Regions from separate parts of the Streptomyces sp. NPDC060049 genome, predicted to be linked through region 1. Evidence: riboswitches for the same ligand, from Rfam matches in the RefSeq annotation. Region 1 holds a riboswitch; the other holds the start of a gene.
The links. Region 1 has a riboswitch for glycine ahead of gcvT (glycine cleavage system aminomethyltransferase GcvT). Riboswitches for the same ligand answer to the same signal wherever they lie in the genome.

Region 1 (7,649 bases):
GGTCGGGAAGTCGGCGCCCCAGCCCATGATGATGATGCCGTAGCCCTTGTCCTTGACGACCTTCGGCGAACCGATGATGCCGGAGGTCTGGGCGCCGTCGAACTGGTCGACGTCGGCTTCGATGCCGACCTGCTTCAGGGCGTTCTGCAGGGAGACGGCCGTGGCGACCTCGACCGGCTTGTTGTTGCGGACCGCGATGGTGGTCTTGAAGCCGCTCTCCTTGCCACAGGCCTTCAGGGCGGCCTTGGCCTTCTCGACGTTCGGCTTGCCGTCGTTCTTCAGGACCTCGTACGGGTCGTACGCGCCGTCGGCGCCCTTGATGCCGAGCGGCAGCATGTTGGGGGCGATGTCGCCACCGGCCTGCGGGCCGCCGCGGGCGGTCTGCAGGGACTTGTGGTCGGCCGCGTAGATGACGGCCTTGCGGCACTCGATGTTGTCGAACGGCGCGACGGTCTGCGGCATGACGGCGTACCGGATGAAGCCGGTCTGGCCGTTGTCCAGGTTGTTCTTGTGGTCCTTCAGCGCGGTGGCGCGGGCCGCCTGGCCGATGCCGGTCGCGTTGATGTCGAGGTCGAACTCGCCGTTCATCAGGCGCTTGTCCATGTCGTCCGCGTTCGCCATGAACGTGACCGAGATGGAGTCCGGGAGCGCCTTGCGGATCGTGTCCGACTCGGGCTTCCAGTTCGTGTTGCGCGAGAGCTTCATGCTCTTGTTGGGCTCGTACGAGTCGATCTTGTACGGACCGTTGGAGAAGGGCTTCAGGCCGTACTTGGCCGCGGTGTCCTTGTCCTGCTTGACCGGGCTGGCGGCCGGCATGGCCAGCATCTGCTCGAAGTCACCGTTGGGCGCGGGCAGCTTGAAGATGACCGTCTTGGCGTCCGGGGTCTCGATCGCCTTGAGGCCGAGCTTGTCCGGGTTGGTGTCCTTGTACGGACCCGAGTACTCGGTCTTCGGGTCGAGGACCTGCATCAGGTACACCGGGCCGCCGGAGATGACGTCCTGGGCCCAGGTCCGCTCGATGCCGTACTTCACGTCCTGGGCGGTGACGGGGGTGCCGTCCTCCCAGGTCACGTTGTCCTTGAGGGTGTACTTGTACGTCTTGCCGCCGTCGCTGATCTCCGCGTTGCCGGTGGCCAGGTCGGGGACGAGCTCGGTGCTCTTGGAGCCCGGCTCCGCCTTGAAGCTGACGAGCTGGCGGGTGTAGTAGCGCGAGAAGTCCCACATGAAGCCGTAGTAACCGCGCTGCGGGTCCCACGAGTCGGCTTCCTGGGTGCCGACGAACTTGAGCTCGCCGCCCTTCTTGGTCGAAGCGTTGGCGATCTTGCCTATGCCGGCGTTGAAGCCGACCGCCGAGGCGGGCTTGTCGCTCTTCTTGTCGTCGCCGCCGCCACAGGCGGTCGCGGCCAGCATCGTCGCGAGCACGACTGCCGTGCCGGCGGCAAGCTTGCGCTTGGACATGCGATGGGTAGTCACGATGCTCGCAACCCTCCGTTGTGATTCCGGTTCGAAGCCGGTTCCGGTGTGCCGTGCGGTTCTGACCTGCGGGTGCCCTGCGGGATGACCTGCGGGGTCGGCTATCGGGATCCCTTCGGGTCGAGGGCGTCGCGGACGCCGTCGCCGAAGAGGTTGAAAGCCAGCACGGTGATGAAGATCGCCGTGCCGGGGAAGATCATGAAGAGCGGATCGTCCTCGTAGGTCCGCACGGCCGTCGAGAGGGTCTCGCCCCAGGACGGCGTGGGCGGCTTGACGCCGACGCCCAGGAAGCTGAGCGCGGCCTCGGTCAGCACGTTGGTCGGGATCATCAGCGTCGCGTAGACGGTGATCGGCGCGACCAGGTTCGGGAGCAACTCGCGGAAGAGGATGTACATCCGGCCGGCGCCCAGGCTGCGCGCGGCCTCGACGTACTCCCGCTCCCGCAGCGACAGGGTCTGCCCCCGGACGATGCGGCCGATGTAGGGCCACCCGAAGAAGCCGATGACCAGGACCAGCACGCCGATCCGCAGGCCCGATCCCTCGAAGCCCCAGAGCTTGCCGGGGACGACCGAGATCAGGGCGATGATGAAGAGCAGCTGCGGGAAGGCGAGCAGCAGGTCCATGACCCGGCTGATGGCCGCGTCGACCCAGCCTCCGAAGTAGCCGGCCACGATGCCGAAGAAGGTGCCGAACGAGACCGCCACGAAGGCGGACAGGAAGGCCACCAGCAGCGAGACGCGAGCACCGTAGACGATGCGGCTGAACACGTCGCGGCCGTTGACCGGCTCGATGCCCAGCAGGAAGTCGCCGCTCATACCGCCGTTGGGACCGGCCGGAAGGCCCAGCAGCGGGTCCAGCAGGTCCTCGTGGAGTTCCTCCGGAGGGTGGCCGAGAGCCTTGACGATCAGGGGCGCGAAGAGTGCGACGAGGATCAGCAGGAGCACGACGAAACCGCCGGCCAGCGCGACCTTGTCGCGCTTGAGCCGCATCCAGGCGATGCGGCCGGGCGAGCGGCCTTCGATGGCCTTGGCTGGGACGTCGGCTACGGACACGGGAGCGGGCGTCTCCGCGCTCGTGTCATGCAGTGGTGCCGTCATCGTGGTGGGGACCCCTCTCGGCCGACGGGTGAGCCGGCCCATGCCCGCCGCTGTGGCGGCGTTGGTGCGGAGTGGCGCTCGGAGTGCGAGGTGCGGAAGTGCGGCGGTGCGGAAGAGCAGCAGCGCGCTTCGGTGCGCGTGCGAGGTGCTGTGCCGTGCTGGGTGGTGCTGTGCGGTACAGGTTGAACTGGCAGTGCTGGTGGTGCACGTGGTGCTGTACGAAGCGACGAGCTGTTTTCCCTTGGCGGACCCGCCCCTTGGAGGACTGACCCGCTCTTGGGTGGGGAGTCTTCATCGGGCCGTCGATCAGCCGCCAGACCCGCAGGTGAATGGATGCGCAACCGTGATCTGAGGGTCGAGTTCCCGTTATCCGGACTTCACTGCCGTCTCAGCGGAGCAAGACCGTCCGTTCGGTGCGGAATCGGACATCGCACCCAACTCGGGTGAGTAGCATGCCTATTGGGCGCACATCGGCGGCGAAATCAGGACAACGCAAAGGCCGCGCGGAACGACTGTTCCGTGCGGCCCCGGGTGGCTTGATACCGATGTCTCAATAGGCGGGCGCCTGGCCCTCTCGGTCATAGAAGGGGCGGGTCTGGGCACGGAGCCACATCGCCACCGGGTCGTGCTCGTCGGCGAGCGCGACCGTGCAGACCGGCACCCCCTCGGGCACCGCGCCGACCGACTGGCGCATCATCTCCCGCACCGACTCCAGCGCGTGCGCGGAGGCGTCGTACAGGTCCAGCCCGACGGCGAGGTACGGGGACCCGAGCGCGGGCTGAACCCAGGCGCGGCGCAGCGAGCGGACGGCGGGCGTGCGGTGCGCGTGCTGCGTGAGCAGTCCGTAGAACTGCGGGAGCTCGATGGCGGGCTCGGACAGCCGCAGCGGCCCGGCCGGCATCCGGTCCATGCCGGTGGCGATCCGGCGCAGGTCGGCCCAGGGAATGCCGACGCCACCGCCCTGGGCGTGGGGATTGAGCCACAGCCCCCAGCGGTCGGGGTACAGGGCGCGGGCGATGTCCCGGCCCGTGACCACCTCGTACCCCCGGTTCCAGCCGCTGGCGGCCAGTTCCTGCGGGGAGGTCACGCAGGGCGCGTACCCGAGGCTCTCGACCTCCATGCCGCCGTACTGGGCGTCCGGGGAGCCGGGCCGCCCCTGCCAGAGCAGCATCCACAGCCGCCCCTCGGCCAGGGCGTGCAGGAGCGCCTCGTAGCTCTCGTAGCGCCCGGGAGTCACCTGGCGCAGCATGTGCTCGACCTGCCCGACCGCGGCCGTGCCTGACGCACTCACCCGGTACCCCTCTTCGTCTCTTCGTCCGCCCGTCGCCCACGCGTGTCGTCGACCAGCTTAAGCGTGCCTACGGCAGGTAGAAGGGGCGTACGCGCGTAACGATGAAGTCGACGACCGGGTCTTCGGCGGCGTCCAGGAGGATCAACTGCACAGGCCAGGGCGGCACTACGCGGTTCAGGGCGCGGCCCAGGGCGTCCATCGGGGCGTTTCGCGACTCGGGCTCCCATCCCAGCAGCTGGACGCCGACATACAGCTCCGGCGCACCGCCCTCGACGCTGGCCAGGCAGCGGTACGCGGCCGCGACGACCCCGGTGGCGCGGAACTCCTCCCCGGCGGCCGCCAGGAAGTCGACCGGATCCTCCTGCCAGTCCGGCTCGTAGAGCCGGACCCGGCCCCCGGTGGCGGGTCCGTCCAGCGGGCTGCGACCGGTCCGGCAGAGCTCGGCGACGGCGGGCGGGGGCAGCGGGACCCCGACGGCCCCCTCCGGGTTGACCGCGATGCCGAGCTGCGGGGGCAGCCCCCGGGCGAAGTCCACGGCGGGCGCGACGGCGAAGTCCATGGCGGGGCCGGCGCAGGCGCGGAACTGCTCCTCGGAGCTGTAGACGGGCACGTAGGCGGCGCCGTTGATCTCCATGGTGGGCAGGCTCAGGCTGTTCACTCCGCCGGGCAGCGGAATCCAGAGCGGGCTCCGCCCGAGCACCTCCAGGATCCGCCCGCCGGCGTCCGCCTGCCCGAGCGCCGCCCCGAGCACCTGCTCCAGCTCGTTACCCGGCCACATGTACGCCTCCGCTAGCTCGCCCTCGTCTCCACCCGAGGTTAACGGGCGGCCCGGGCCCGCCCGCCGCGGGCCACCCGCCGGACCGCGCGGGTCGCAGCCCTGGCTGGTACCGCGACCGGGAAGGTCCACCGGGTCGCACCACTAGTGCTGCGACCGGAAGCCGATCGCCGTCAGCTGCGAGGCCGCCGGGCGGTCCAGCAGGGTCACCGACGCGCAGCCGGCCGGCGGACGGCCCGCCTCGGCCTCGCGCAGCAGCCGGGCCACCGCGCCCCGGTGCCGGGCGAAGGCGTAGGCCGACACGCCCCGCCCCCGCGCCGCCTGCCCGGCCCGGGCCTCCTCGGGGGTGGTGTCCAGCAGCACCAGGTGCAGCGCGCGGCCTCGCCGACGGGCGACCCCGGCGAGGAGGGCCCGTACCCAGCTCTGCGTACCGCAGTCGTGGACGACGGCGGAGGCGCCGGAGCGCAGCAGCCGCCACAGCCCCCAGTAGTGCGCGATCCGGACCGCCGGCCGGTACACCGCGTACGGCACGGCGGCCGGCATCCGGCGCTCCCACCGCTCGCGCGCGTCCTGGGAGTCGATGCCGAGGCCCCCCGCGGCCCGCTTGATCAGGGTGCTCTTGCCGCCGCCGGGCAGTCCGGACACCACCACGACGTCCCCTTCCGCGAAGTGGAGCCGCCCCGGGTCCGCGCCCCCGCGCAGGTCCCGTACGGGCGCCCCGGCCCCCGCCTCCGCCCGCGGCCGGACGACGGCGCGCTGCGTCGGCACCCCGGACACCGGCCCCGGCACCGCGGCCGCCCCCGTCGCCGCGCCCGCGGCCGTACTCGTCGCCGCCAGTACTCCGAATCTCCGCACAGTGATCGCCTCCCCGCATCGGGTCACCGGGACCCATCCCCCTGAGTGTAAAGAGACGGCAATCCGGGACCACCGGTTCCGCTCCGCTCCCGGACCCCCTCCACCATTCGGCCGCACAGCGTGCAATGATGTGCGCCATCTGGACACCAACTGCATACCGGCCGCTTGAATCCGCGCGGGAGAGTCCCGGCACGCCGCAAGGCGGTGCCCGGGCGCCGAAGGAGCAAGTACCTCCCTTGAATCTCTCAGGCCCCGTACCGCGTGGATGAGGCAGATCTGAAAAGCGAGCCGCGCCACCGCCCGTGAGGGCACCGGCGTCGGTTCCACCCAAGGTGCAAGTCGAAGACCTTCCCCCGGAAGCGGGGAACTCTCGGCGAACCTCTCAGGTTCCGATGACAGATGGGGAGGAACTCCTCCTCGTCATGTCATGCCCTGGGACCCGGGAGCCACACCCATGAGTACTGCCCCCCGCCTGACCGCCCTCGACGCGCTGCACCGTTCCCTCGGTGCGACCATGACCGACTTCGCGGGCTGGGACATGCCCCTGCGGTACGGCAGCGAACGCGACGAGCACAACGCCGTCCGCACCAAGGCCGGCCTGTTCGACCTCTCCCACATGGGCGAGATCACCCTGACCGGCCCCGAGGCCGTCAAGGTCCTGGACTACGCGCTGGTCGGCAACATCTCGACCGTCGGCGTCGGCCGTGCCCGCTACACGCACATCTGCCGGGAAGACGGCGGGATCATCGACGACCTGATCGTCTACCGCCTCGGCGAGAGCGAGTACATGGTCGTCGCGAACGCCTCGAACGCCCAGGTCGTCCTCGACGCGATCACCGAGCGCGCCGCCGGCTTCGACGCCGAGGTCCGCGACGACCGCGACGCGTACGCGCTGCTCGCGGTGCAGGGTCCGGAGTCCCCCGGCATCCTCGCCTCCCTCACCGACGCCGACCTGGACGGGCTGAAGTACTACGCCGGCCTGCCCGGCACGGTCGCCGGGGTGCCCGCGCTGATCGCGCGTACGGGGTACACCGGCGAGGACGGCTTCGAGCTGTTCGTCTCCCCCGAGCACGCCGTGGAGCTGTGGCAGGCGCTGACCAAGGCGGGCGAGGGCGTCGGCCTGGTCCCGGCCGGTCTCTCCTGCCGCGACACGCTGCGCCTGGAGGCGGGCATGCCGCTGTACGGGCACGAGCTGACCACCGCCCTCACCCCGTTCGACGCGGGGCTGGGACGGGTCGTGAAGTTCGAGAAGGAAGGCGACTTCGTCGGCCGCGCCGCCCTGGAGGCCGCCGCCGAGCGCGCCGCCACGAACCCGCCGCGCAAGCTGGTCGGCCTGATCGCCGAGGGCCGCCGCGTCCCGCGCGCCGGATTCGCCGTGACCTTCGACGGCCAGGTCGTCGGCGAGGTCACCTCGGGCGCGCCGTCCCCGACGCTGGGCAAGCCGATCGCGATGGCTTATGTCGACGCGGCGCACGCCGCGCCCGGCACCTCCGGCGTCGGCGTGGACATTCGCGGTACGCATGAGGCGTACGAGGTCGTGGCTCTGCCGTTCTACAAGCGGCAGAAGTAATCCTTTCCGCTGTTCGCCCGAACGCCAGGGCCCAGGCCGCACGGATCTCCCGTACGGCCGCTCCCCCGCGCCCCGTCTCGGTATGCAAGACCACTGTTCGTATCCACTCCCCCGCATCCAGGAGAATCAGGTCATGAGCAACCCCCAGCAGCTGCGTTACAGCAAGGAGCACGAGTGGCTGTCGGACGCCGAGGGCGGCGTCTCGACGGTCGGCATCACGGAGTTCGCGGCCAACGCGCTCGGTGACGTCGTCTACGCCCAGCTCCCCGAGGTAGGCGACACGGTGACCGCGGGCGAGACCTGCGGCGAGCTGGAGTCGACCAAGTCGGTCAGCGACCTGTACTCCCCCGTCACCGGTGAGGTCGTCGAGTCCAACCAGGACGTCGTCGACGACCCGTCCCTGGTGAACTCCGCCCCGTTCGCGGGTGGCTGGCTCTTCAAGGTGCGCGTCACGGAGGAGCCGGCCGACCTGCTCTCCGTCGACGAGTACGCCAAGCTCACCGCCGGCAACTGACCCAGGGGACCGAAGATGTCCGTACTGAACACCTCTCTGCACGAGCTCGACCCTGACGTCGCCGCCGCCGTCGA
Region 2 (7,649 bases), on a different contig from region 1:
CCGCCAGAAGTCGCTCCAGTACCTCCAGGCACTCGTGAAGCTTCCTCCGGTACCTCTGCCGATCGGACAGGTCGAATCCGCCCGCCACGACCTTCTCCCCCATCGAAGGGTCCCTCCTCGATTGGGCCTGGCCGGCGTGGAAAGATCCGTCACCCAGGCGCGCGTTACGGTCGATGATGCCCCGGCGGCGTGATCGATAACGCGGGAGGGGGGTGTCTGGCGAGGAGCGCGCGCCGGTTTGGCCGACGGGCGCTTTGGCACATTCACCTGGCAAGCCGCTGTACGCAATTACCGCACCGACTTTGCCGGTTCCGGATAACCGACGCTTTCCAGCCGAGCCCCCGTCCGGTAACCTCCGAGGTCAGCGCGGCACGTTTGCGCGCACCCGGCACGAATGCCGTGCCAGAGGGACCGGTAAGCGTCTTGTCGGCAATAGGCGGGACAGCTAGCCGAAACACTGCGTGAACACATGTCGTATAAACTCCGCAAACGAGGCAGAGAGTTGGCGCGCGGCCATTGCCCCTCAGCCCCCCTCTGGCCCCAGAATGCGACAGCGCCCGTCACACCCGCACCCCGCCCCCGTTCCACCGGTCTCCCAAGTGAGAGGCGACCCACCATGCCGCTGCACGTCCCCCCGGCTCCCGCGCCCGCCCTGCGCAGCGTCCTCGCGGCCCTCGGATCCCCCACCGCCGTCAATGAGGCGCACACCCCGGCCCTGCGCGCCCTCCAGGGTCCGATGACCGCCGAACTGCCGCTGCCCGTCCACGTCCTGGACCGGCTGAACATCACCGGCCTGGCCTCCGGCGGCAGGCCGCCGCGTACGCGGCTGACCGGCTGGCGGTTCCTGATCCGCAGCGGGGACCGCTACGTCGCGGCGGCGGACACCCGGCTGACCCCGGACGGATGGGCCTTCTCCCACTTCTTCGAGGGCCCCTACGTCGCCGCCACCGAGCGCGCACTGCGGCAGTCCGAGTCCCTCGGCCAGAACTACCAGCCGCGCCTGCTGTCCGTACCGGAGCTGTACATGCTGACGCTGTGGCTGCACGGTTCGGTGGGCGCCGACGCTTCCGCCGGGCTGCCGGCCGCCGCCGACCTGCTCGTCCCACTGGCACCCGCCCCGCCGGGCATCGCCGCCTACCGGCCGCACCCGGTGTCCGAACTGCTGCCCGTGATGACCCACAGGCTCACTCCCTCCGCGTCACCGCTCCCGCCCTCGCTGGCGGCCCCGGCCGCCTGAAGGGCCCCGGTGGCCGGTTCTGCCCATTCGGCCTAGCCCACTCGGGCCCCCTGCGAACCATCCGAAATGACAGGGGAGTTGACCTGAACCGCCCGCACGAGTGATGCGTCATCAATCTATGAGGACAGCTGCCGGGAAATCCCTGCGGACACCGTGCCGTAGGGGAACACTGGGACCCTGACCGAGCCAAGTCGTCGAAACCGGGGGGCGGCCATGAACAACGCATCGAGCCGCAGCACACAGACCACACCGCAGCGAAAGAACGCATCCATGTGCCAGCACAAGCCAGCATGCCCGTCAGCCGACTCCGCCGACCGGGAGGCCGCGCACCCCGTGGCCGTGCACCCGGAACAGGGCTGGAGCCTGCTGTGCAACGGCGTCCTGCTCTTCGAGGACACCGGTGAGCTGCTGCCGGACGGCCAGATCATCGCTCCGCACCGCGCCCTCGCGTCGACGCGGGTGATGAAGGCGGCCTAGGTCGCCGACAGATAGCCGAAGGGGGCCGGTCCGGGAGGAAACTCCCGGACCGGCCCCCTTCGTCATGTCACCAGGACGGACGACGGATCAGTTGTCGTACTCGTCCAGCGGCGGGCAGGAGCACACCAGGTTCCGGTCGCCGAAGGCACCGTCGATGCGGCGCACCGGCGGCCAGTACTTCTCCGCGGCCGAGACACCGCCCGGGAAGACGGCCTCGTCACGGGAGTAGGGGTGGTTCCACTCGCCGCCCAGCGCCGCAGCCGTGTGCGGGGAGTTGGCCAGCGGATTGTCGTCCACCGGCCACTCGCCGGCGGCGACCCGCTCGACCTCGGCGCGAATGGCGATCATCGCGTCGCAGAAGCGGTCGATCTCGGCGAGGTCCTCGGACTCCGTCGGCTCGATCATCAGCGTGCCGGCGACCGGGAAGGACATCGTCGGCGCGTGGAACCCGTAGTCGATCAGACGCTTGGCGATGTCGTCGATGCTGACGCCCGTCGTCTTCGACAGGGGGCGCATGTCGATGATGCACTCGTGCGCGACCAGGTTGCCCGGACCGGTGTAGAGGACCGGGTAGTGCGGCTCCAGTCGCTTGGCGATGTAGTTCGCGCCGAGCACCGCCACCTGGGTGGCGCGCTTGAGGCCCTCGCCGCCCATGAGGCGCACGTACGACCAGGAGATCGGCAGGATGCCGGCCGAACCCCACGGCGCGGCCGAGATCGGGCCGACGCCCGTCGCGGGACCGGCGGTCGGCTGGAGGGGGTGGTTGGGCAGGTACGGGGCCAGGTGCGCCCGGACACCGACCGGGCCGACGCCCGGGCCGCCGCCGCCGTGCGGGATGCAGAAGGTCTTGTGCAGGTTCAGGTGCGAGACGTCGCCGCCGAAGTGACCCGGCTTGGCCAGGCCCACCAGGGCGTTGAGGTTGGCACCGTCCACGTAGACCTGGCCGCCGGCGTCGTGCACCTGGGCGCAGATGTCGGCGACGTGCTCCTCGAACACGCCGTGCGTGGAGGGGTAGGTGATCATCAGGACGGCGAGCTCGTCGCGGTACTGCTCGATCTTGGCGCGCAGGTCGGCCGCGTCCACCTCGCCGTCGTCGGCGGTCTTGACCACGACGACCTTCATGCCGGCCATCACGGCGCTCGCGGCGTTGGTGCCGTGCGCGGAGGACGGGATCAGGCAGACGGTGCGCTGCTCGTCGCCGTTGGCCCGGTGGTAGGCGCGGACGGCCAGCAGGCCGGCGAGCTCACCCTGGGATCCGGCGTTGGGCTGAATGGAGACCTTGTCGTAGCCGGTGACCTCGCAGAGACGTTCCTCCAGCTCGGTGATCAGCGTGACGTACCCCTCGGCCTGCTCGACCGGGGCGAAGGGGTGCAGCTGGCCGAATTCGGGCCAGGTGACCGGCTCCATCTCGGTGGTCGCGTTGAGCTTCATGGTGCAGGAGCCCAGCGGGATCATGCCGCGGTCCAGCGCGTAGTCCTTGTCCGAGAGCTTGCGCAGGTAGCGCAGCATCGCGGTCTCGGAGCGGTGCTGGTGGAAGACCGGGTGGGTCAGGTACGCGTCCTCGCGCAGCAGCGCCTCGGGAAGCGCGTCGGCGGTTGCCTCGTCCAGGGCCTCGATGTCGGCGGTGACCCCGAAGGCGGTCCAGACGGCCTCGATGTCGGCCCGCAGGGTGGTCTCGTCACAGGCGATGGAGACGAGGTCGGCGTCCACCTGGAACAGGTTGACCCCGCCCTCGCGGGCCGCGGCCACGACCTCGGCGGCGCGGCCCGGTACCCGGGCGGTGACGGTGTCGAAGTACGCGCCGTGCACGACCTCGACCCCGCCGGCCGTCAGACCGGCGGCGAGCAGGGCGGCGTAGCGGTGGGTGCGGCGGGCGATCGTCCGCAGGCCGTCCGGACCGTGGTAGACCGCGTACATGCCGGCCATGACCGCGAGCAGCACCTGCGCGGTGCAGATGTTGCTGGTGGCCTTCTCACGGCGGATGTGCTGCTCACGGGTCTGCAGCGCCAGGCGGTAGGCCTTGTTGCCGTCCGCGTCCACGGAGACGCCGACGAGGCGGCCGGGCAGCGAGCGGGCGTGCTTGGCCTGGACGGCCATGTAGCCGGCGTGCGGTCCGCCGAAGCCCATCGGGACGCCGAAGCGCTGGGTGGTGCCGACCGCGATGTCCGCGCCCAGCTCACCGGGCGAGGTCAGCAGGGTCAGGGCGAGCAGGTCGGCGGAGACGGCGACGATGGCGCCGAGCTCGTGGGCCTGGTCGATGACCGGCTTGATGGCGCGCACCGCGCCGGACGCGCCCGGGTACTGCAGGAGCACGCCGTAGACGCCGCGCTCGGCGACCTCGGCCGGGATGCCCTCGGAGAGGTCCGCGACGACGATCTCGATGCCGATCGGCTCGGCGCGGGTCTCGATCACGGCGATGGTCTGCGGCAGCGCGTCGGCGTCCACCAGGAAGACGTTGCCCTTGGCCTTGCCCACGCGGCGGGCCAGCGTCATGGCCTCGGCGGCCGCAGTGCCCTCGTCGAGCAGGGAGGCACCGGAGGTCGGCAGGCCGGTCAGCTCGGCGACGACCGTCTGGAAGTTGAGCAGGGCCTCGAGGCGGCCCTGGGAGATTTCCGGCTGGTACGGGGTGTACGCCGTGTACCAGGCCGGGTTCTCCATGACGTTGCGCAGGATCACCGGCGGCGTGAAGGTGCCGTAGTAGCCCAGGCCGATCATGGAGGAGAGGACCTGGTTGCGGTCGGCGAGCTGGCGCAGCTCGGCCAGGACCTCGGCCTCGGTCCGCGCCTCGGGCAGGTTCAGCGCGGCAGTGGTCTTGATCACATCCGGTACCGCGGCGGCGGTCAGTTCGTCCAGGGAGCCGTAGCCCACCTGGGCGAGCATCTTCGCCTGCGCCTCGGCATCCGGGCCGATGTGGCGCTGCTCGAAGGGGATGCCTCGCTCCAGCTGGGAGAGCGGAATGCGGTTGGCGGTCATGTACGGAGGCCTCCTGGTCGTACGACCTGCGAGGGGTGCCTCGGCGCGGGCACCCGGACGGCCTCCCCCTCTGTCATCACAACCTGAGAGTTTCACCGGGCCGCTCGAGGATCGCTCGCGAGGTCCGGCTTTCACCGTCGGTGAGGAGGGGGACCGGCAGTGCGCGCCCGGTACCCGTCCTGCTTTCCAGAGTGGCCTCACCACGTGCGGTACGTATGCCTGAGAGATTCCGGGGAGGATTTGCTCCTTCGGCGCCTCCGTCGAACTCACTCGGAGGACTCTCCCGCACAGGGTCAACAGCCGTCACCCAGCCTACCAGCGAGGATCTGGGGACCTCCCTCGAGTGGCCCCCTCTCCAGAAATGCACTTCTGTAGTCATAACGGAGGAGTTGCGGACCAAACGGAGGGACCGGCCCGTGCAGACCGACATCGATCCGCGCAGCCTGATCGGCCGCAAGGCGTTCGACCGCAATGGCAACAAGATCGGCACCGTCGACGAGGTCTACCTCGACGATGCCACGGGCGTCCCCGAGTGGGCCGCCGTACGGACCGGCCTCTTCAGCCGGGACGCCTTCGTGCCCCTGGAGCCCAGCGAGATGGTGGGCGACACCCTGCGCGTGCCCTTCGAGCGCTCCCTCATCAAGGACGCCCCCGACTTCGGCGTCGGCCGCCACCTCTCCCCCGAACAGGAGCTGCGGCTCTACCACCACTACGGACTGGACACGACGCTCCCCAGCGAGTTCCACCGGGACTTCGGCCACCTGGCGGGCGACGAGGACAGGACCTAGGGGCTGTCCCGGGCACACGGCGACGAGGCGCCGTCCGGGGCCGCCGCACCCCTGTCCCCCACCAGCGGCAGCGGATCGGACGGCTCCAGCTCGGGGTCGTCCACCAGGAACGTCCGCACCCGGCCCGGCACCGAGCCCGGCTGCTCGAACCGCACGGTCACCCGGCCGACGCCGCTGCCCTGGACCCACCCGGGGCCGTACACGGCGTGCCGGACGTCACGGCCGGCCACCCACCGCCGCTCGCTGGGGGCCTGCGCCTCGACCGCTCCAACCGTGGCCGCCGCGGGCTCGCGCCCCGGATCCCCACCGGCCGGCGCGGCCCCCTCCGGCCCGGCCGCCCCCGCGGTCCCCGCCACCCCGGCGCCCGAACCCGTCCCGTCGGCCGGCGCGAACCCCTCCGACCCGGCGCCCTCGGCCTCCGCGTCCCCCTGAGCGGCCAGCGCGAAGGCGAAGAGGTCCTCCTGCGTGTAGTCGGCCAGCCCGGTCACGCCGACACCCAGCAGCCGCACCCCGCCCGTGGTGTCCACCGCCTCCAGCAGCCGCGCGGCAGCCTCCCGCACCACCCTCGGATCGTCCGTCGGCCCCCGAAGGGTCTCGGAGCGGGTGAGCGTGGAGAAGTCGTAGCGCCGCACCTTGAGCACGATGGTGCGCCCTGAGTGTCCGGAAGCCCGCAGCCGCTCCACGCACCGGTCCGCGAGCCGTTGCACCTCGTTCCGGATCCGCGTCCGGTCGTGCAGGTCCACGTCGAAGGTGTCCTCGACCGACACCGACTTCGCGTCGCGCTCGGCGACCACCGGCCGATCGTCCAGCCCCAGGGCCATCCGGTACAGCCCCACCCCGTGCGAGCGCCCCACCATCCGGACCAGCTCGTCCTCGCCGGCCTCCGCCAGCTCCCCCACCGTGGTGATCCCGGCCCGCCGCAGGTGCTCCCCGGTGGCCGGTCCCACCCCCGGCAGGGTCCGTACCGACATGGGCGCGAGGTGCGCCCGCTCCGTGCCGACCTCGATCAGCAGCAGCCCGGCCGGCTTGGCTTCTTCGGAGGCCACCTTGGCCAGCATCTTGGACCCGGCCAGCCCCACGGAGCCGCTGAGGCCGGTGGCGGCCGCGATGTCGGCCCGCAGCCGCTCGCCGGTGGCCCGCGCGCTCTCCGCGTCGAAGGCGACACCGCCCGCCTCGAGGTCCACGAAGGCCTCGTCGAGACTGAGCGGCTCCACGAGGGGCGACAGCTCCCGCAGGAGGGCCATGACGGTGTCGCTGACCTCCCGGTACAGGCTGAAGCGCGGGATCAGACAGGCGCCGTTCGGGCAGAGCCGCCGGGCCTGGGCCATCGGCATCGCCGAGTGCACCCCGAACCGCCGGGCCTCGTACGAGGCGGTGGCGACGACCCCGCGCGGTCCCAGCCCGCCGACGATGACCGCCTTGCCGCGCAGGCTCGGCTTCGACGCCTGCTCGACCGAGGCGTAGAAGGCGTCCATGTCCAGATGCAGGATGGTCGGCGCGGCTCTCACAGCCCCGATGCTCCCCCATGCCACTGACAACGGCCGAAACCCCCGGGAAAGGGCTCCACGGGCTCTGTGGCGGCCCCGGCGCCCTCGCCGGCGGAATCCATCCCCGCCGGCCCTCCGGACGCGCGTCAGCGCCCACCGCGCCCGGGCCACCGGCCCGGGCGGGCTAGACCGCCCGGTTGCGCCGCGCGGCCAGCTCGTCGGCCGGGTTGTGCCTGACGACCGTCTCGCCGGTGTCCACGCGTTCGCCGTGCAGCTGGGACAGCGCGTTCTCGACGTCGCGCCAGACGACGCCGACGGCGATGCCGAAGATGCCCTGACCGCCCTGGAGCAGGCTCACGACCTGGTCCGGGGAGGTGCACTCGTACACGGTCGCGCCGTCGCTCATCAGCGTCATGCGCTCGAGGTCCGAGAAGCCCCGGTCGCGCAGGTGCTGCACGGCGGTGCGGATGTTCTGCAGCGCCACCCCGGTGTCCAGGAAGCGTTTGACGATCTTGAGGACGACCACGTCCCGGAAGCTGTAGAGGCGCTGCGTGCCCGACCCGTAAGCGGGACGCACACTCGGCTCCACCAGCCCCGTGCGCGCCCAGTAGTCGAGCTGCCGGTAGGTGATGCCCGCCGCGGCGCACGCCGTCGGCCCCCGGTACCCGACCTGCTCGGGTGCGGACT

Region 2: linked by a shared signal. The riboswitch ahead of gcvP (aminomethyl-transferring glycine dehydrogenase) and the one ahead of gcvT (glycine cleavage system aminomethyltransferase GcvT) in region 1 are both predicted to bind glycine.

What each region holds. Positions count from the first base shown of each region.
Region 1 is NZ_JBHWVV010000006.1:190,893-198,541, reverse strand. It holds gene ACFWBY_RS13430 (ABC transporter substrate-binding protein) at 1-1,458, opposite strand, end outside; gene ACFWBY_RS13425 (ABC transporter permease) at 1,575-2,570, opposite strand; gene ACFWBY_RS13420 (enhanced serine sensitivity protein SseB C-terminal domain-containing protein) at 3,121-3,861, opposite strand; gene ACFWBY_RS13415 (enhanced serine sensitivity protein SseB) at 3,929-4,639, opposite strand; gene ACFWBY_RS13410 (AAA family ATPase) at 4,781-5,413, opposite strand; glycine riboswitch at 5,658-5,761, shown strand; gene gcvT (glycine cleavage system aminomethyltransferase GcvT) at 5,946-7,061, shown strand; gene gcvH (glycine cleavage system protein GcvH) at 7,195-7,575, shown strand; gene glyA (serine hydroxymethyltransferase) at 7,591-7,649, shown strand, end outside.
Region 2 is NZ_JBHWVV010000009.1:367,176-374,824, forward strand. It holds gene ACFWBY_RS19685 (glutamate-cysteine ligase family protein) at 1-103, opposite strand, end outside; gene ACFWBY_RS19690 (hypothetical protein) at 617-1,237, shown strand; gene ACFWBY_RS19695 (DUF5999 family protein) at 1,508-1,714, shown strand; gene gcvP (aminomethyl-transferring glycine dehydrogenase) at 1,802-4,687, opposite strand; glycine riboswitch at 4,885-4,983, opposite strand; gene ACFWBY_RS19705 (PRC-barrel domain-containing protein) at 5,104-5,475, shown strand; gene ACFWBY_RS19710 (DNA polymerase IV) at 5,472-6,983, opposite strand; gene ACFWBY_RS19715 (MerR family transcriptional regulator) at 7,147-7,649, opposite strand, start outside.